DNA from 2 places in the Actinoplanes sp. NPDC048796 genome. Region 1 is predicted to be linked to the other one. Evidence: riboswitches for the same ligand, from Rfam matches in the RefSeq annotation. Region 1 holds a riboswitch; the other holds the start of a gene.
What was found. Region 1 has a riboswitch for cyclic di-AMP ahead of AB0C26_RS13435 (hypothetical protein). Riboswitches for the same ligand answer to the same signal wherever they lie in the genome.
Positions count from the first base shown of each region.

Region 2: it holds a riboswitch for cyclic di-AMP, as region 1 does, so the genes downstream of both, AB0C26_RS12410 (transglycosylase family protein) here and AB0C26_RS13435 (hypothetical protein) in region 1, are expected to answer to the same signal.

Region 1 is NZ_JBEZGO010000002.1:1,064,452-1,071,736, reverse strand. It holds gene AB0C26_RS13440 (glycoside hydrolase family 65 protein) at 1-1,875, shown strand, start outside; gene AB0C26_RS13435 (hypothetical protein) at 1,922-2,950, opposite strand; cyclic di-AMP (ydaO/yuaA leader) riboswitch at 2,954-3,089, opposite strand; cyclic di-AMP (ydaO/yuaA leader) riboswitch at 3,300-3,433, shown strand; gene AB0C26_RS13430 (hypothetical protein) at 3,437-4,501, shown strand; gene AB0C26_RS13425 (ABC transporter ATP-binding protein) at 4,753-5,526, opposite strand; gene AB0C26_RS13420 (ABC transporter permease) at 5,519-6,415, opposite strand; gene AB0C26_RS13415 (TetR/AcrR family transcriptional regulator) at 6,593-7,195, shown strand; gene AB0C26_RS13410 (Atu4866 domain-containing protein) at 7,262-7,285, shown strand, end outside.
Region 2 is NZ_JBEZGO010000002.1:851,206-858,490, forward strand. It holds gene AB0C26_RS12380 (DNA glycosylase AlkZ-like family protein) at 1-280, opposite strand, end outside; gene AB0C26_RS12385 (GNAT family N-acetyltransferase) at 300-965, opposite strand; gene AB0C26_RS12390 (TetR/AcrR family transcriptional regulator) at 1,262-1,831, shown strand; gene AB0C26_RS12395 (methyltransferase domain-containing protein) at 1,846-2,619, opposite strand; gene AB0C26_RS12400 (XRE family transcriptional regulator) at 2,667-3,233, shown strand; gene AB0C26_RS12405 (saccharopine dehydrogenase NADP-binding domain-containing protein) at 3,211-4,446, opposite strand; cyclic di-AMP (ydaO/yuaA leader) riboswitch at 4,558-4,729, shown strand; gene AB0C26_RS12410 (transglycosylase family protein) at 4,734-5,342, shown strand; gene AB0C26_RS12415 (nuclear transport factor 2 family protein) at 5,388-5,753, opposite strand; gene AB0C26_RS12420 (LysR family transcriptional regulator) at 5,824-6,765, shown strand; gene AB0C26_RS12425 (hypothetical protein) at 6,762-7,124, shown strand; gene AB0C26_RS12430 (FAD-binding oxidoreductase) at 7,126-7,285, opposite strand, start outside.

The DNA of each region.
Region 1 (7,285 bases):
GCCCGGCTGATCCTGCAGTCGGAGCTGGTCGCCAACGAGCAGCTGCCGGCGATGAGCAAGGACCCGCGCGTGGCGGCCGTGCTCGATCACCCGCTGCAGTCCGAGGAGGTCCTCGAGCAGCGCACCGGCGGCCTGCTGGTGCACCGCACCAAGGCCTCCGACCTGCGCATGGCCGCGGCCATGGAGCACCTGGTCGAGACGCCCGGCAAGCACGCGGTGACCACCGAGGGCCACCCCGACTGGCTGCGCACGACAGTGGCCTGCAAGCTGGAGCCGGGTCAGAAGCTGCGCGTGGTGAAGATCGCCGCCTACGGCTGGTCCTCGCACCGGTCGCTGCCGGCCGTGCGCGACCAGGTCGGCGCCGCGCTGGCCAGCGCCCGGCTCGACGGCTGGGAGGGCCTGGTCGACAACCAGCGCGAATACCTGGACGCGTTCTGGGACCACTCCGACGTCCGCGTCGAGGGCGACCCCGAGGTGCAGCAGGCGGTCCGCTTCGGCCTGTTCCACACGCTGCAGGCGGGCGCCCGGGCCGAGCAGCGCCCGATCGGCTCCAAGGGCCTGTCCGGCCCCGGCTACGACGGCCACACGTTCTGGGATGCCGAGACCTTCGTCCTGCCCGCGCTGACGTACACACAGCCCGGCGCGGCGGCCGACGTGCTGCGCTGGCGGCACTCGACGCTGGATCTGGCCCGGGAGCGCGCGCAGACCCTCGGCCTGCAGGGCGCCGCCTTCCCGTGGCGCACCATCCGCGGCCAGGAGTGCTCGGCGTACTGGCCGGCCGGCACCGCCGGCTTCCACATCGGCGCCGACATCGCCGACGCCGTGCGGCGGTACGTGCAGGCCACCGGCGACTACGACTTCGAGCGTGAGTACGGCCTGGAGCTGCTGGTCGAGACGGCCCGGCTCTGGCGTTCGCTCGGCCACCACGACCGGCACGGCCGGTTCCACATCGACGGGGTGACCGGCCCCGACGAGTACACGGCGGTGGTCGACGACAACATCTACACCAACCTGCTGGCGCAGCAGAACCTGCTGACCGCGGCCGACGCGGCCAAGCGGCACCCCGACCTGGCCCGCAAGCTCGGCGTCGACGACGAGGAGACGGCGAGCTGGCGGGACGCGGCGGCCTCGGTCCACATCCCGTACGACCGGGAACTCGGCGTGCACCAGCAGTCGGAGGGCTTCACCCGGCTCCAGGAGTGGGACTTCGAGAACACCCCGCCCGAGGCCTACCCGCTACTGCTGAACTACCCGTACTTCGACCTGTACCGCAAGCAGGTGGTCAAGCAGGCCGACCTGGTCATGGCGATGTACATCCGCGGTGACGCGTTCACTCCGGAGGAGAAGGCGCGCAACTTCGCCTACTACGACGCCCGGACCGTCCGCGACTCGTCGCTGTCGGCCTGCATCCAGGCCGTGATGGCGGCCGAGACCGGCCACCTCGAGCTGGCGCACGACTATCTGGGCGAGGCCGCCCTGATGGACCTGCACGACCTGCACCAGAACTCGCGGGACGGCCTGCACATCGCCTCGCTGGCCGGCACGTGGATCTCGCTGGTCGCCGGGCTCGGCGGCATGCGCGACTTCAACGGCCAGCTGTCGTTCGCGCCCCGGCTGCCCAGCCGGATCAACGCGCTGGACTTCTCTCTGCTCTGGCGGGGCCTGCGCCTGCGGGTGAACGTGACCCCCGAGGAGGTCACGTACTCGCTGCGCAACGGTGGCGGCTCGGCCCGGCTCGTGCTGCTGCACCACGGCAAGGAGGTCGAGGTCACCCAGGTCAAGCCGGTGACCGTGGCCAACCCGCCGGCCATCCAGGCCGGCCCGGCGCCGACCCAGCCCGCCGGGCGCGCCCCGGTGCGGCGCGCCACCGCTTAACCGAAAACGGCCCCCGGGGTTTCCCGGGGGCCGTCTTTCGCCTGTCTCAGAGCATCGACACGTGTACGTGGTCGGTGTGGTCGCTGGGCCCGTGATAGGCGCGCCACTCGCCTTCCGAGGGGAACCAGATCTGCTTGTACCAGATCACGTAATAGATGCCGAGCCGGTCCGCGTTGCGGACCAGGAACGCCATCAGGTTGTTCCCGTACTCCTTCATGTCCGCGTTGTGCGCGACCGAGAAGCCGCTGTTCTGCAACGACCAGTCACAGGCCCGGCCCTTCGGGTGCTCGAACGGCCCGCCGTCGCGGTGACAGCCCACGAACCTGTTGAAGCCCGCCTTCTTCGTCTCTTTGTACATATTCAATGTACGGGCGGTGATGCATCCGCTGGTCGTCGGATCTTTCACGGTGCACGACTCGGGCGAGAAGCCGCCTTCGGAATTGCGCGGCGCGGGTTTGGCCTTCGGCGACTCGGCGAGGACGTGGCCCTGCGTGAGGCCTTCGCCGCCGACCAGGTTGAGGGCCTGGCTGGCCGCCTCCTTCTGCTTCTTCATCGCGACGAGGTTGGTCTGCTGCTTCTTGACCTCGGCGTCCAGTGCCACCTTGGACTTCGTGACCTCGTCGATCGCCTTGTTCAGCTCGCCGAGCTTCCGGTCGTGCTCGGTGTTGATCTCCTCGAGCGACATGGCCCGGGCCAGGAAGTCGTCCGAGCCCTTGCTGCTCAGCAGGAAGCTGGCCGCGTTGAGCTGGCCGAACCGGTACTGCTGGTTGGCGATCGCGTTGACCTCGGGAATCAGCGCGTTGCGGCGGGCCTCAGCCGTCTTGATCTTGGCGGCGAGAGTCTTCTGCGCGGCCGTCGACTTCGCCACGGCGCCCTTGGCCTGGACGAATCGGCGGTTCGAGGACTCGATCAGCTCGTCGAGAGTCAGGTTCTGTTTGCCGGCCGACTCGTCCGGCGCCGCTGACGTGCCGTCGCCGGGCTCGGCGTAGGCCGGAGATATGGGTGACGCCAGGAAAGCGACAGAAACGATCGGCGCCAGGGCAAGCATCAGCCACCGGCGGGGTCGTACGGTCATGCAGGTTCCTTCCGGTTAACCGCCGACCGGGTTAGCTGACGGGTTCGGGACGGAAGCGATCCCTACCGCTGACGCGGATGCACCCCATGACTGACCTGGTTCCCCGGCTCGCCTCACGGCGATTGGGCGGTGGCCGCCGGCACCTCGGGGGCGGTGCCTGGTTAGGCGGACCGGCGGTCAGTTTACCCGAGAACAAGAGAGGCTTCAGGCCTGGCAAAACGTTATTCGCGTAGTCCACCTGTGACATTCAGTAATAGTGGCTACTGTGCGTCGCCATTCAATTGCTTCGCGTGCGATAACTGTCGATCGTTCGATGTCTTCGGTATGGTCGGTGCCGGTCCCCACCCCCCGGGGATCGCCGCCTAATCGTTTCCGGACGAGCCGGGGAACCAATCTTTCCGGGGTGAATCCGCGCCAGCGGTAGGGATCAACTTCCGTCCCGAACCCGTCAGCTAACTCGGTCGGCGGCCGACGGAAGGAACAGGTGTGCGGCAGAAGACTGTCCGGCGACGACTGGCAGCCACCATGGCGATGCTCGTCGCGATCTTTGGTCTCGCGTTAGCGGTGGCCGGCCCGGCGTCGGCCGCGCCGGGCGACACGGGCGACGACGGCGAGGGCGCCCCCAAGACCCTCATCCAGCAGCTCGAGGCCGCCTCCAAGGGGTTCGTCGAGGCCAAGGAGGCGCTGGACCGCTCGCGCAAGCGCCAGACCGAACTGGCGGCCAAGCTCAAGGAGCTCGACAAGCAGCTCGCCCCGCGGCAGGCGGCACTGGACGAGCTCATCCAGCAGTCGTACCGCACCGGGCGCCTCGGCCCGATGAGCGCGCTGCTGTCGGGTGGCTCGTCCGAGGGCTTCCTCGACCGGGCCGAGACGCTCGAGACGATCGCGGTCAAGGAGAACACGGCGGTGGCGGCGCTCAAGAACACCCGCGACGCCCAGCAGGCCGCCAAGGTCGCCATCGACACCGAGGTGCGCAACGAGCAGAAGCAGGTCGCGCTCATGGCCAAGCGCAAGGTGCAGGCCGAGGCCGCTCTGAAGGCCGCCAACACCGGCGGGAACGACAAGACCGGTCAGGACGCGCCGCAGGCCGGCGACAAGGCCGTCAGCTCCTCCAGCAAGCAGAAGGCGGGCGCGGCGCCGCGCGACTCCGACGGCTCGCTGCCCTCCGAGAGCTGCTCCGAGCCTGATCCCACCACGAGCGGGTGCCTGAGTCCTCGGACGCTCAATGCCCTCAAGCAAGCGCAAGCGGACGGCTTCACCCGTTATGTCGCCTGCTTCCGCGAGCAGAACAGCGGTGAGCATCCCAAGGGCAAGGCCTGCGACTTCGCCGCCGACAAGGACGGCTTCGGCGGCGTCGCCACGGGCGCCAGCAAGACGTACGGCACCAACCTCGCGAACTACTTCATCAACAACGCGGACCGGCTGGGCGTTCTGTACGTCATCTGGTTCGAGCGGATCTGGCTACCCAGTAGTGGCTGGAAGGCGTACACCAGAGGAAACGGCGACCCTTCCAGCGACCACACGAACCACGTGCATCTCTCGATGCGATGACATGGCTCCGCTTCGCTCCGCGGGCGATCGCCTTGTAACCGATGAGATGGGGCGCGATTTTCCGCCGTCCGCAAACCCCGCGGCCGTCGAAAAACCGAGCCCCATCTCATCGATGACATGGCTCCGCTTCGCTCCGCGGGCGATCGCCTTGTAACCGATGAGATGGGGCGCGATTTTCCGCCGTCCGCAAACCCCGCGGCCGTCGAAAAACCGAGCCCCATCTCATCGGCGGCGATCGCGGTGTTTTCGGGCTACTTCCGTACGAAGGTCTCGTACTCCTTCATGACGTCGTCAGTCGGGCCGTCGGCACGGATCACGCCCGACTCGAGCCAGATCGACCGCTCGCAGGTGTCGCGGATCGACTGCTCGCTGTGGCTCACCAGGAAGACCGTGCCGGCCTCCTGACGCAGGTCGCGCACCCGCTGCTCGCTGCGCTTGCGGAATTTCGCGTCACCGGTGGCCAGCGCCTCGTCGATCAGCAGCACGTCGTGCTTCTTGGCGGCGGCGATCGAGAAGCGCAGCCGGGCCGCCATGCCGGACGAGTACGTCTTCATCGGCAGGGAGCTGAAGTCGCCCCGCTCGTCGATGCCGGAGAACTCGATGATCTCGGCCGTACGCTCCTTGACCTGGGCCGGCGTCATGCCCATGGCCAGGCAGCCGAGCTCCACGTTGCGTACCCCGGAAAGGTCGTTCATCAGCACCGCGTTCACGCCCAGCAGCGAGGGCTGACCGGCGGCGTAGATCGCCCCGCCGCGCTCGACCGGCAGCAGGCCGGCGATCGCCCGCAGCAGCGTCGACTTGCCGGAACCGTTGGTGCCGATCAGGCCGATCGCCTCGCCCCGGTAGGCGACGAAGCTGACGCCCTTGACCGCGTGCACCTCGCGCACGGCCCCGCTCTTCTTGCCCGTCACGATCCGCTTGAAGCTGGCCAGCGGGCTGTTCGCGCCCGGCGCCACCGAGCCGTAGATGCGGTAGACGATGTGCGCGTCGTCCGCGATGACCGTAGGAACCCGTTCGTCAGCCACGGCCGTAGCCTTTCTCTCCGCGCCAGAAGTACACGTACCCGCCGATGCCCACGAAGACCGTCCAGACCACCGCGTACGCCCAGAGACGCAGCGGCGAGGAGGCCAGCGTCACGTTCTCCATCAGGGCGTGCCGGATCAGCTCGATGAAGACGAGCATCGGGTTGGCTTCGACCAGGGCGAGCTGCCAGCCGCTGAGACGGTCGGAGAAGAACGTGACCGGGTAGAGGACGGCGGAGCCGTACATCCAGATCCGCATGATGTACGGAATCAGCTGCCGGATGTCGGTGACCTTCGCGCAGAGCCGGGACACGAACAGCGCCAGTCCCGCGTTGAAGATCGACTGAAGCACCAGGGCCGGGATGACCAGCAGCCACTCCACGGTGATCGGCTCGCCGGTGATCAGGATGATCGCGACCAGCACAGCGACCGAGGCGATCATGTTCCGGACCTCGACCAGCGAGATCGCGATCGGCAGGCTGGCCCGGGGGAAGTGCAGCGCCCGGATCAGGTTGATGTTCGAGGTGATCGACATCGCGCCGGCCTGGACCACCGATTGGGTGAATCCGAAGATGAAGACACCGGCGCACAGGTACGCGATGAAGTTGTTGGTGTCCTGCTTGGTGTTGAGCAGGAGACCGAAGATCACGTAGTAGACGCCGGCGTTGATCAGCGGCGTCAGCACCTGCCAGATCGAGCCCAGCTTGGTCGTGCCCAGCGAGGCGCTCACCTTGGCGTTGGCGAACGCCGCGATGAAATGCCGGTAGGACCAGAGGTGCCGCGTGTACTCGGCTATGCCGGGGAGTCGCCCGGCCGCCGTCAAGCCGTTCCGCCGGGCCAGCTCCTTGAGCGATTGCCCGGTCTCGGAATCGGCGACCGCCGTCTGAGCCATGGGGTGGTGCTCCGATCTCGTCGGCCCGTGAGGGATGCCGGGCCCTGGAACTTTGCGCGAGAACACTTAAGCAGCATGTCAAGCCGCCGTCGATGGAACGCCTTCGTATCGACGTGCGGAAGGTTAGCCGACCGAACGGCGGAACGCAACCGTTACGTCCTGGCGTATAGTGACCGGGTGGCAACAGGAAAGCGCGCACCAGCCGGAGCGGCTGTACTCAGAGGCGACATCACCGTAGCGATTCGCAACGCCGTGATGAACGAGCTGGCCGAGGTCGGTTACGGCAGGCTCTCCATCGAAGCCGTGGCGCGCCGCGCCGGGGTGGGCAAAACGGCAATCTACCGCCGATGGGGCAACAAACTCGAGATGGTCCTCGAGATTGTTTCCGATGTCGCGGGCCGCAGTGTCCCCCTGCCCGACACCGGAAGCTTCGCCGGCGACCTACAACTGATCATGATGATCGTTCACCGGGCCCTCCAGCACCGCATCGCGTCGCAGATCATCCCCGACCTGATGGCCGAGGCGGCCCGTAACCCGCAGATCGCCGAAACCCTCCAGACGGCGCTGCACACCCACCAGCAGGCGGTCGGCGACAAACTGGTCGGCCAGGCCATCGCCCGCGGCGAACTGCCCGAAGGCACCGACCCCGAAATCGCCGTCGACATGATCCTCGGCCCGCTGTACTGGCGCCTGGCGGTCTCCCGCTCCCCGATGCCGGACGACTACCTCGACAAGCTCACGACGGCCGTCACGGCCGCTCTGAAGTCGACGGCGGCCTGAAAAAGCTCCGATCCGGCGGCCCGTCGCCGAAGGTAGGGGACCCCGTCCCCCCACCCCGGAGCCGCGATGCGCCACCACGCCGAACCCCGC
Region 2 (7,285 bases), 210 kb from region 1:
CGGCGTCGCTGATCGGCCACAACTGTTTGATCAGGGCCGCCAGGTCGGCGCGACGATGCAGGTGAGGCGCGCCGCGGGCGGCCCACACGGTGATCAGCCGGTCGTCGGCGAGCGGACCGCTGGTGCGCGCGGCGAGCGCGACCCAGGCCGAGCCGGGCGTGTATTCCTGCACGCCGAGGTCGAGGACGGGCAGGTCGGCCGGGCGCGCGTCGACGCGCTCGGCGAGACCGAGAGCGGCGATGCGGTAGGCCGTCACCTGTGCACGATCGACGCTGACCATGGCACACCTCCAGGGAAGCTCAGGTGCGACGACCGTACCGCCTGGCTGCGACATTTTTGAGCCGATCGCGGCGGGTGCCGGCCTGGCCCTCGACGAGTTCCCAGGTGTCGAGCCGGCTTGAGCCGTACGGTCCCTCCTGGAGGATCGGCGGTTCGCCGGTCAGCCGATAACCGCAGCGCTGGGCCACGGCGGTGCTGGCGGTGTTACGCGGGTCGATGCGGAGCAGGAGCCTGCTCAAGGCGAGCGCGCTCCGGGCGTACTGGGAAAGCAGTGCGAGTGACCCCGACGCCAGCCCGCGCCGGCGATGGTCCTTGCCCACCAGATAGCCCAGTTCGGCCTCTTTGAGGCCGAGGTCGACGCCGAAGAGCAGGACCTCGCCGAGCGGTCGCCCGCCGTCGGCGGTGATCGCGAGCTGGATGCGTGAACCGCTGACGCGGCCCTGATGAGAGCGCTTGAGGTACGCGATGCCGGCCTCGACGTCGAACGGCGACGGCATGGGCGTCCACCGGGCGATCTCGGGTTCGTCGAGCAGATCGATCAGATCGTCGAGGTCGTCGGATCGCCATTCGCGCAGCACGATGCCGTCTCCCGTCAAGGTGAGCGGGTAAGGAAGACGGCCGGCCATGATTTCGATCCTGCCCGTAAGGGGCCGGTTGCAGCCAGTCTCGATCCATATCTGGCTCATGAGTGATTGCTCATGTCGCGAACGCCTGCCGCCGCCCGAGCACCTCGGTGGTTACTCCTCGATATGTCGTCTGGCGTCCCGAAATCCTCCCGCCGGCCGTCGCGCAGCCGTTGATCATGCGGGTAGCCATGGATTCTGCACACTCAGTGCCCAATGTGGACGTTGGCGTGTGTGGTGATCTACGAAGTCGTACGGTAATCGTCGTGGACGAACAGAGCGCTACTCCGGCCCGCCGCGGGGAGACGTACGGCGGTCGGTCGCGCGCGCAACGTTCCTCCGATCGCCGGGAGCGGATCGTGGCATCGGCAGTGTATCTGTTCGGCACGCGCGACTACGACGAGGTGACCATCACCGACGTCTGCGCCCGGGCGAAGGTCTCAAAAAGGTACTTCTACGAACATTTCCGCGACCGTGAGGCCTTGGCGATCGAGGTGCAGCGGGAGCGGAACGAATGGCTGCTGCGCCGGGTGGCGGCGGCCGCCCCGCCGAGCCCGGCCGGCCTGGCCGAGCTGTTCCGGCCGGTCCTGCGCACGATGGTCGGCTTGCTGCGCGACAATCCGGAGACGGCGCACGTCATCTACATCAACGCGCCGCGGATGGAGACCCGGCGCCGCGGGGTGCTGCGCGAGGACGCCCGGTTCGTCGCGGTCATGCTGCGGTCGCTGATCACCCCGGAAGATCAGGTCCGGTACGAGCGCACCCTGCTCGCCCTGGTCGCCGGCGTCAGCGAGGTGATCATCGACTGGATCACCCACGGCATGACCGGCGACCCGGACGAGCTGGCCGAGCACCTGACCACCATCGCCGTCGCACTGGCCGAAACCCTCCAGCCCGGCGGCGGCCTCCAGCCCGGCGGCGGCCTTTAGCCCGGCTGCGGCTTTCAGCTGGGCTTGCGCCCCACGATGACCGTCCGGGTGGCACGGACGACCAGGTCGTCGCGGGTCTTGATACCGGCCACGATCTCCTCGAGGGCCTTCAGGTCGTCAGCCGAAAGCCGATCCTCGAGCCGGTGCAGCCCGCGGCCCAGCGAGATCTCCGCGTAGCGGCCGGCCGCGGCCGGCAACGGCGGCCGCAGGTCGATGTCGAACCGGCGGTCAGCCTCGACGACGAAGCCGGCCTCGGCCAGCAGGGCCGGCCAGTCGGCGTGCATGTGCAGCCCATGCTCGGCCCGCATCTTGTCGAGTTCCGCGTTGAGGCGGCCCTCGATGTCGGCCTCGGGACCGGCCGGCAGGAAGCTGGGGAAGGACTCGAGCTCCGCGACCACGAGGTGCCCACCGGGCCGCAGCACGTCGAGGGCCTGCCGCAGCCCGCGAACCGGGTCGGCCAGGTGGTGCAGCGAGGCCGAGGCCCAGATCAGGTCGGCCGGCCCGAGGTCGGGCCAGGGCTGGTCGAGGTCGGCCCGGACCGTCCGGATCCCGGGGTCGGTGGCCTGGATGTGGGCGAGCATCTCGTCGTCCATGTCGACCGCGACGACCTCGGCTCCCGGCAGCGCCCGCAGAAGCGCGCGGCTGCCCACACCGGTGCCCGCACCCAGGTCGATGATCTTCGGCTGGGCCGGGGCCAGCGAGCCGACCCAGGTGATGACCTCGTTGTGGTAGTCGCGCAACACCTCGGCGTCGAGGTCAAGCAGCTCAGCGAAAGCGGTATGTGCCATGTCTCGAAGGTAGCCGCATCTTGCGTCAGCGACATAGCATCTTGCGTATGACGCAAGACGGCGAACTCGATGCCCTGGTCCGCCAGCGCATCCGGGGCCTGCGGATGGCTCGCGGCTGGTCCCTCGACGAGCTGGCGGCCCGCTGCTACCTGAGCCCGTCCACGCTCAGCCGCATCGAGACCGGCCACCGGCGGATCGCCCTCGACCAGCTGGCCCCGATCGCGCGGGCGCTCAGCATCACCCTCGACCAGCTCGTGGAGTCGGGCGCCGACGACGACGTGGTGATCCGCCCGCACCGCGACGAGGCTCGCGGCATCACGACGTGGTTGCTCTCCCACGAGAGCAACCAGACCGTGGCCAAGCTGCGAGTGACCCGTGCGATGCCCAAGGATCTGCGGGTCCACCCGGGCCGCGACTGGTTCACCGTGCTCTCGGGCACGATCATCCTGCGCTTGGGCGAACGCACCATCACCGTCCGCACGGGCGAGGCCGCCTCGTTTTCCACGATGGTCCCGCACGCGTTCGGCGCCCTCGACGGCCCGGCCGAGGTCCTGTGCGTGCTCGACCACGAGGGCGAACGCTCCCACCTGCTCAACCACGGCGACCATCACTGACGCTGGAACCGCGGGTGGAGATCTCCACGCCGGCGGCCCGAAGGCGCTCCACGAGCGTGTCGCCGAGCGCCGTGGCCGGGGTCAGCACGCCACCCTCACCCTTCGGCAGGTCGACGGCCAGGGCCAGGGCGCTCTCCCCCAGCATGATCGCCGTGCCGCTGTAGCCAGGATCGTGGTCGTCCCGGAACCGGGCCGTGTAGTGGGCGCCCGTCGAGGTGCGGCCGAAGAGGTCGCAGGTGAAGTGCCCCTTGTCGCTGGACGGCCCCTCACCCGGTTTCGGCAGCACGCGGTCGATCACATATCGCGTCGGCGGGAACATCAGACCCGCGACGAGGGCACCGAAGCCCAGCTTGACGCCGTTGGCGGCCACCGGGGACACCAGGGGCGACGCGCCCACACTCATGAACTCCCGATAGCGGAACTCGCGCCCGTACGCGTAACCCCGCAGCGCATTGCTGCGCCGGACGACCCGCGTGTTGTAGGACGCCATGAAGAACGGCGCGAGTGTCCCCCGCAGCGACGGATGTACCCGCTCGCCCCGAACGGTGGCGATGTCGGACTGCCGGCCGAGGTCCGGCTCGGCGGCCCGGTCCGGGCTCAGCGAGTACGGGCCGGCCGCGACCCGCCTTTTCGCCGGATCCCTCTTGACGGTGTCGAGCTGATGGCGCAGCGAGTCGATGGTGCCGCCGCTGACCCCGCCGCGCAGGCTCGTCACCACCATCGCGGTGTCGGTGAGCTCGCCCGCGCCGTCACGGCGAACGGCCTCGCTCAGAACGTGCACACCGAGGTCGGACGGGATCGAGTCGAACCCGCACGAATGCACTATCCGGGCACCGGTGCCACGGGCCACCTCGTGGTTGTCGTCAATGCTCTGACGTGCGAAAAGAACCTCACCGGTCAGGTCGAGATAGTCGGTTCCGGCCCGGGCGCAGGCGTCCACCAATGGCTTGCCGTATTTCGCGTACGGCCCCACGGTCGTGACGAGAATCCGCGTCGCCCGCGCGAGCCGGGCGACCGCGTCGGCGTCACCGGCGTCCGCGACCAGGATCGGCCATTCGACGCCGAGCCGGCGTTTCACAGCATCGAGTTTGCTTTCGGAGCGGCCGGCCAGCGCGATCCGAAGGCCATCGGGGGAATGTTCGGCCAGATGCCGTGCCACCAGCGCACCGACGAAGCCGGAAGCGCCGTAGACGACGATGTCGTGCTCGGTCATGGTTGCCAATTCTCCAACAAGCTCCACAAATGCGCGCGACACGATAACGTCGATCTCGCCTATTCCTATAAGAATCCGGCGGGTGCCCTTTCGCGGTCGCCGCCGGTCCGTACGGGCGGAACGCCGAATCCTGCCGCTGCCCGGCGGAACACATACTTACGGCATGGAGCGGGGGACCCGAGTTCTTCGGCGCTTTGGCGCGCCTCGGGGTGAAGCCGCGCACGCGCGGCCGGGCACCTCAGCCCGAACCCGACAGCTGACCTCGCAGGCGTGGAGGGTCTTTCGTCATGGCACAAATGTGCAAACCTGCCCGCGTCATGGTGGGCCTGGCCGCCGCAACTGTCACTCTGGCCGCCCCAGCAGCCCCGGCACTCGCTTCACCCCCGGCCGCCGCGCCGGCGCACGCCGTCGCGCTCGCCAAGGGCGGTTCCGTCAACTGGGACGCCATCGCCGAGTGCGAATCCGGCGGCAACTGGGGCATCAACACCGGCAACGGATACTACGGCGGCCTGCAATTCAGCCGCAGCACGTGGCGCTCCCACGGCGGACACCGTTTCGCTCGCACCGCCGACCAGGCATCCCGCGCGGAACAAATCCAAATCGCCGAGCTGGTCCGCCGTTCCCAGGGCCTGGGCGCGTGGCCGACTTGTGGCCGAAAGGCCTTCTCTACCCGCCAATATCGCAGTACAAACACGGTCACTCGCAAATCCACCGTCAAGGCTCCATCCACAGCGTCATCCACAGGCCGCTACTACGTGGTGCGCGCCGGCGACACCCTTGCTTCAATCGCCGCCAAGGCAAACGTGGAAGGCGGCTGGCGAGCCCTATACCGCCTGAATCGCGCCGCTTTGAACAGCCCGCATCGCATCTTCCCGGGTCAGCCTCTGGCGCTGTAATAGCTGCTCCCGGCGCCGGCGAATGCCTGATCGCCGGCGCCGGGATCACGACCGCGGAGTCTGGAATTCCGGCTGGTCGAGAACCCGCAGCCACGTGCCGTCGGGCTGGCGGCGAACCACCTGGGCCCGGGCGCCCGAGCCATCTCGCGGAGGTGTGGAGGTCAGGGCCAGCTCGCCGCTCAGCAGGGTGGGCAGCGGCTCCTCGGGCTCGACGGTGGGCATGTGTGGCAGAGCCTCCTCCCACATGCGCTGGATGGCGGCGCGGCCGACGGTCTGGCGTCCGGGTGGGTACGCCATCACGGCATCCTCCTCGTACAGCAGTGCGAGGCCTTCGGCGTCTTTGGCGTTGGCACGCTCGACGAACAGGCGGGTCAGGTCTTCGGGGCGCTGGGCCTTCTCTCGTTTCGTCATGCGTCCAGCCTTCTCGAGGCGGGATGAGAAGTCCAACGCATGGTTTTCATGGGAGCTAGAATCCGCAGTTATGGAACTGCGGCAGCTGGAGTACTTCGTGACGGTCGCCGAGGAAGCGAACTTCACCCGGGCGGCGGAGAAGGTGCACATCAGCCAGTCGGGCGTGAGTGCGCAGGTCAAGGCGCTGGAAAGCGAGCTCGGTGCGGAGCTGTTCGACCGTTCGGGACGAGTCGCCCGCCTCACCGAGGCGGGGGTGGCCGCGCTGCCGTACGCCCGGGCCGCGCTCGACGCCGCAGCCGACCTGCGCGAGGCCATCGACGAGGTGAAGGGCCTGGTTCGCGGGCATGTGACGGTCGGAATGGTGAGCGGCTGCGAGATCACACCGCTGTTCGCCGGGATCGCCGGCTTCCACGGCGAGCACCCGGGCATCGAGCTCGAACTGACCGAGGGCGACTCCCATGATCTCGTGGCCGGAGTCCGGGCCGGCGCGATCGACATCGCCCTGGTCGGCCTCGCCGGCGAGCCGCCCGAGCACCTGGCCACGCAGGTGATCAGCAGCGAGGGCCTGGTCGCGCTCTTTCCTCCGGACGAGCCCCGCGACCGCATCTGTCTGGCCGACCTCACGGCGTACCCCATCGTCACCCTGCCGCAAGGCACCGGGATCCGTGCCGCCTTCGACGAGGCCTGTCTGGCGGCGAGGTTGATCCCCGACGTCGCGCTGGTCGCGTCGGCGCCCGGGACCGTCGCCGAGCTCGCGTCGCGCGGCTTGGGAGTGGGAGTGCTGAGCGAGTCCATGGCGCCCGCATTTCCCCACCTCACCGCCATACCCATCGATAACGTGCCGATTCCGGCGCTGTTGGCGCTTGTTTGGCGCCGGCGCGCGAGTCCGGCGCTATCGGCCCTGCTCCCGCACCTGCGGCGGGCCTTCGCTGTGGACAACTCGGTCGCCGAGGGCGCCCCTGTGGATAACCGAAAGCCTCGATCGCCGGAACTCGATAACGTCTCGGCATGACTGAGACACCGCTCCGGCAACAGCTTCGAGAGGCGCTTCCACCCGCGATGAAGGCCCGCGATCGTGCCGCGATCGCGGTTCTGCGGGCGACGCTCGCAGCTATCGACAACGCCGAAGCAGTGCAGACCGATGAGGGTACGGGGGTGAGCCTGGCCATCGAGACATCGCCTGTCGGCGTCGGCGCGACCGAGGTGGCACGCCGAGTGCTGACCGAGGAGGACGTGAGACAGATCGTCCGGGCGGAGGCGGACGATCGGGAACGCGCTGCGACCGAGTATGCCGAGCTGGGCCGGCCGGAGCGGGCCGAGCAGCTGCGTTCGGAGGCCGGCGCTCTGCTCGCCCATCTGAACCCGGAGTGAGTCAGCGCAGGGCGAAGGCGTCGTACTGGATGCGCGCCGCCGGCACCCGCAGCGCCTCCAGTCGCTCCAACATGCAGTCCACCATGGACTGCGGCCCCGAGATGTAGAAGTCGTGATGGGGCCAGGGGCCACGTGCGGCGACGGCCTCCGCGACGTCGGCC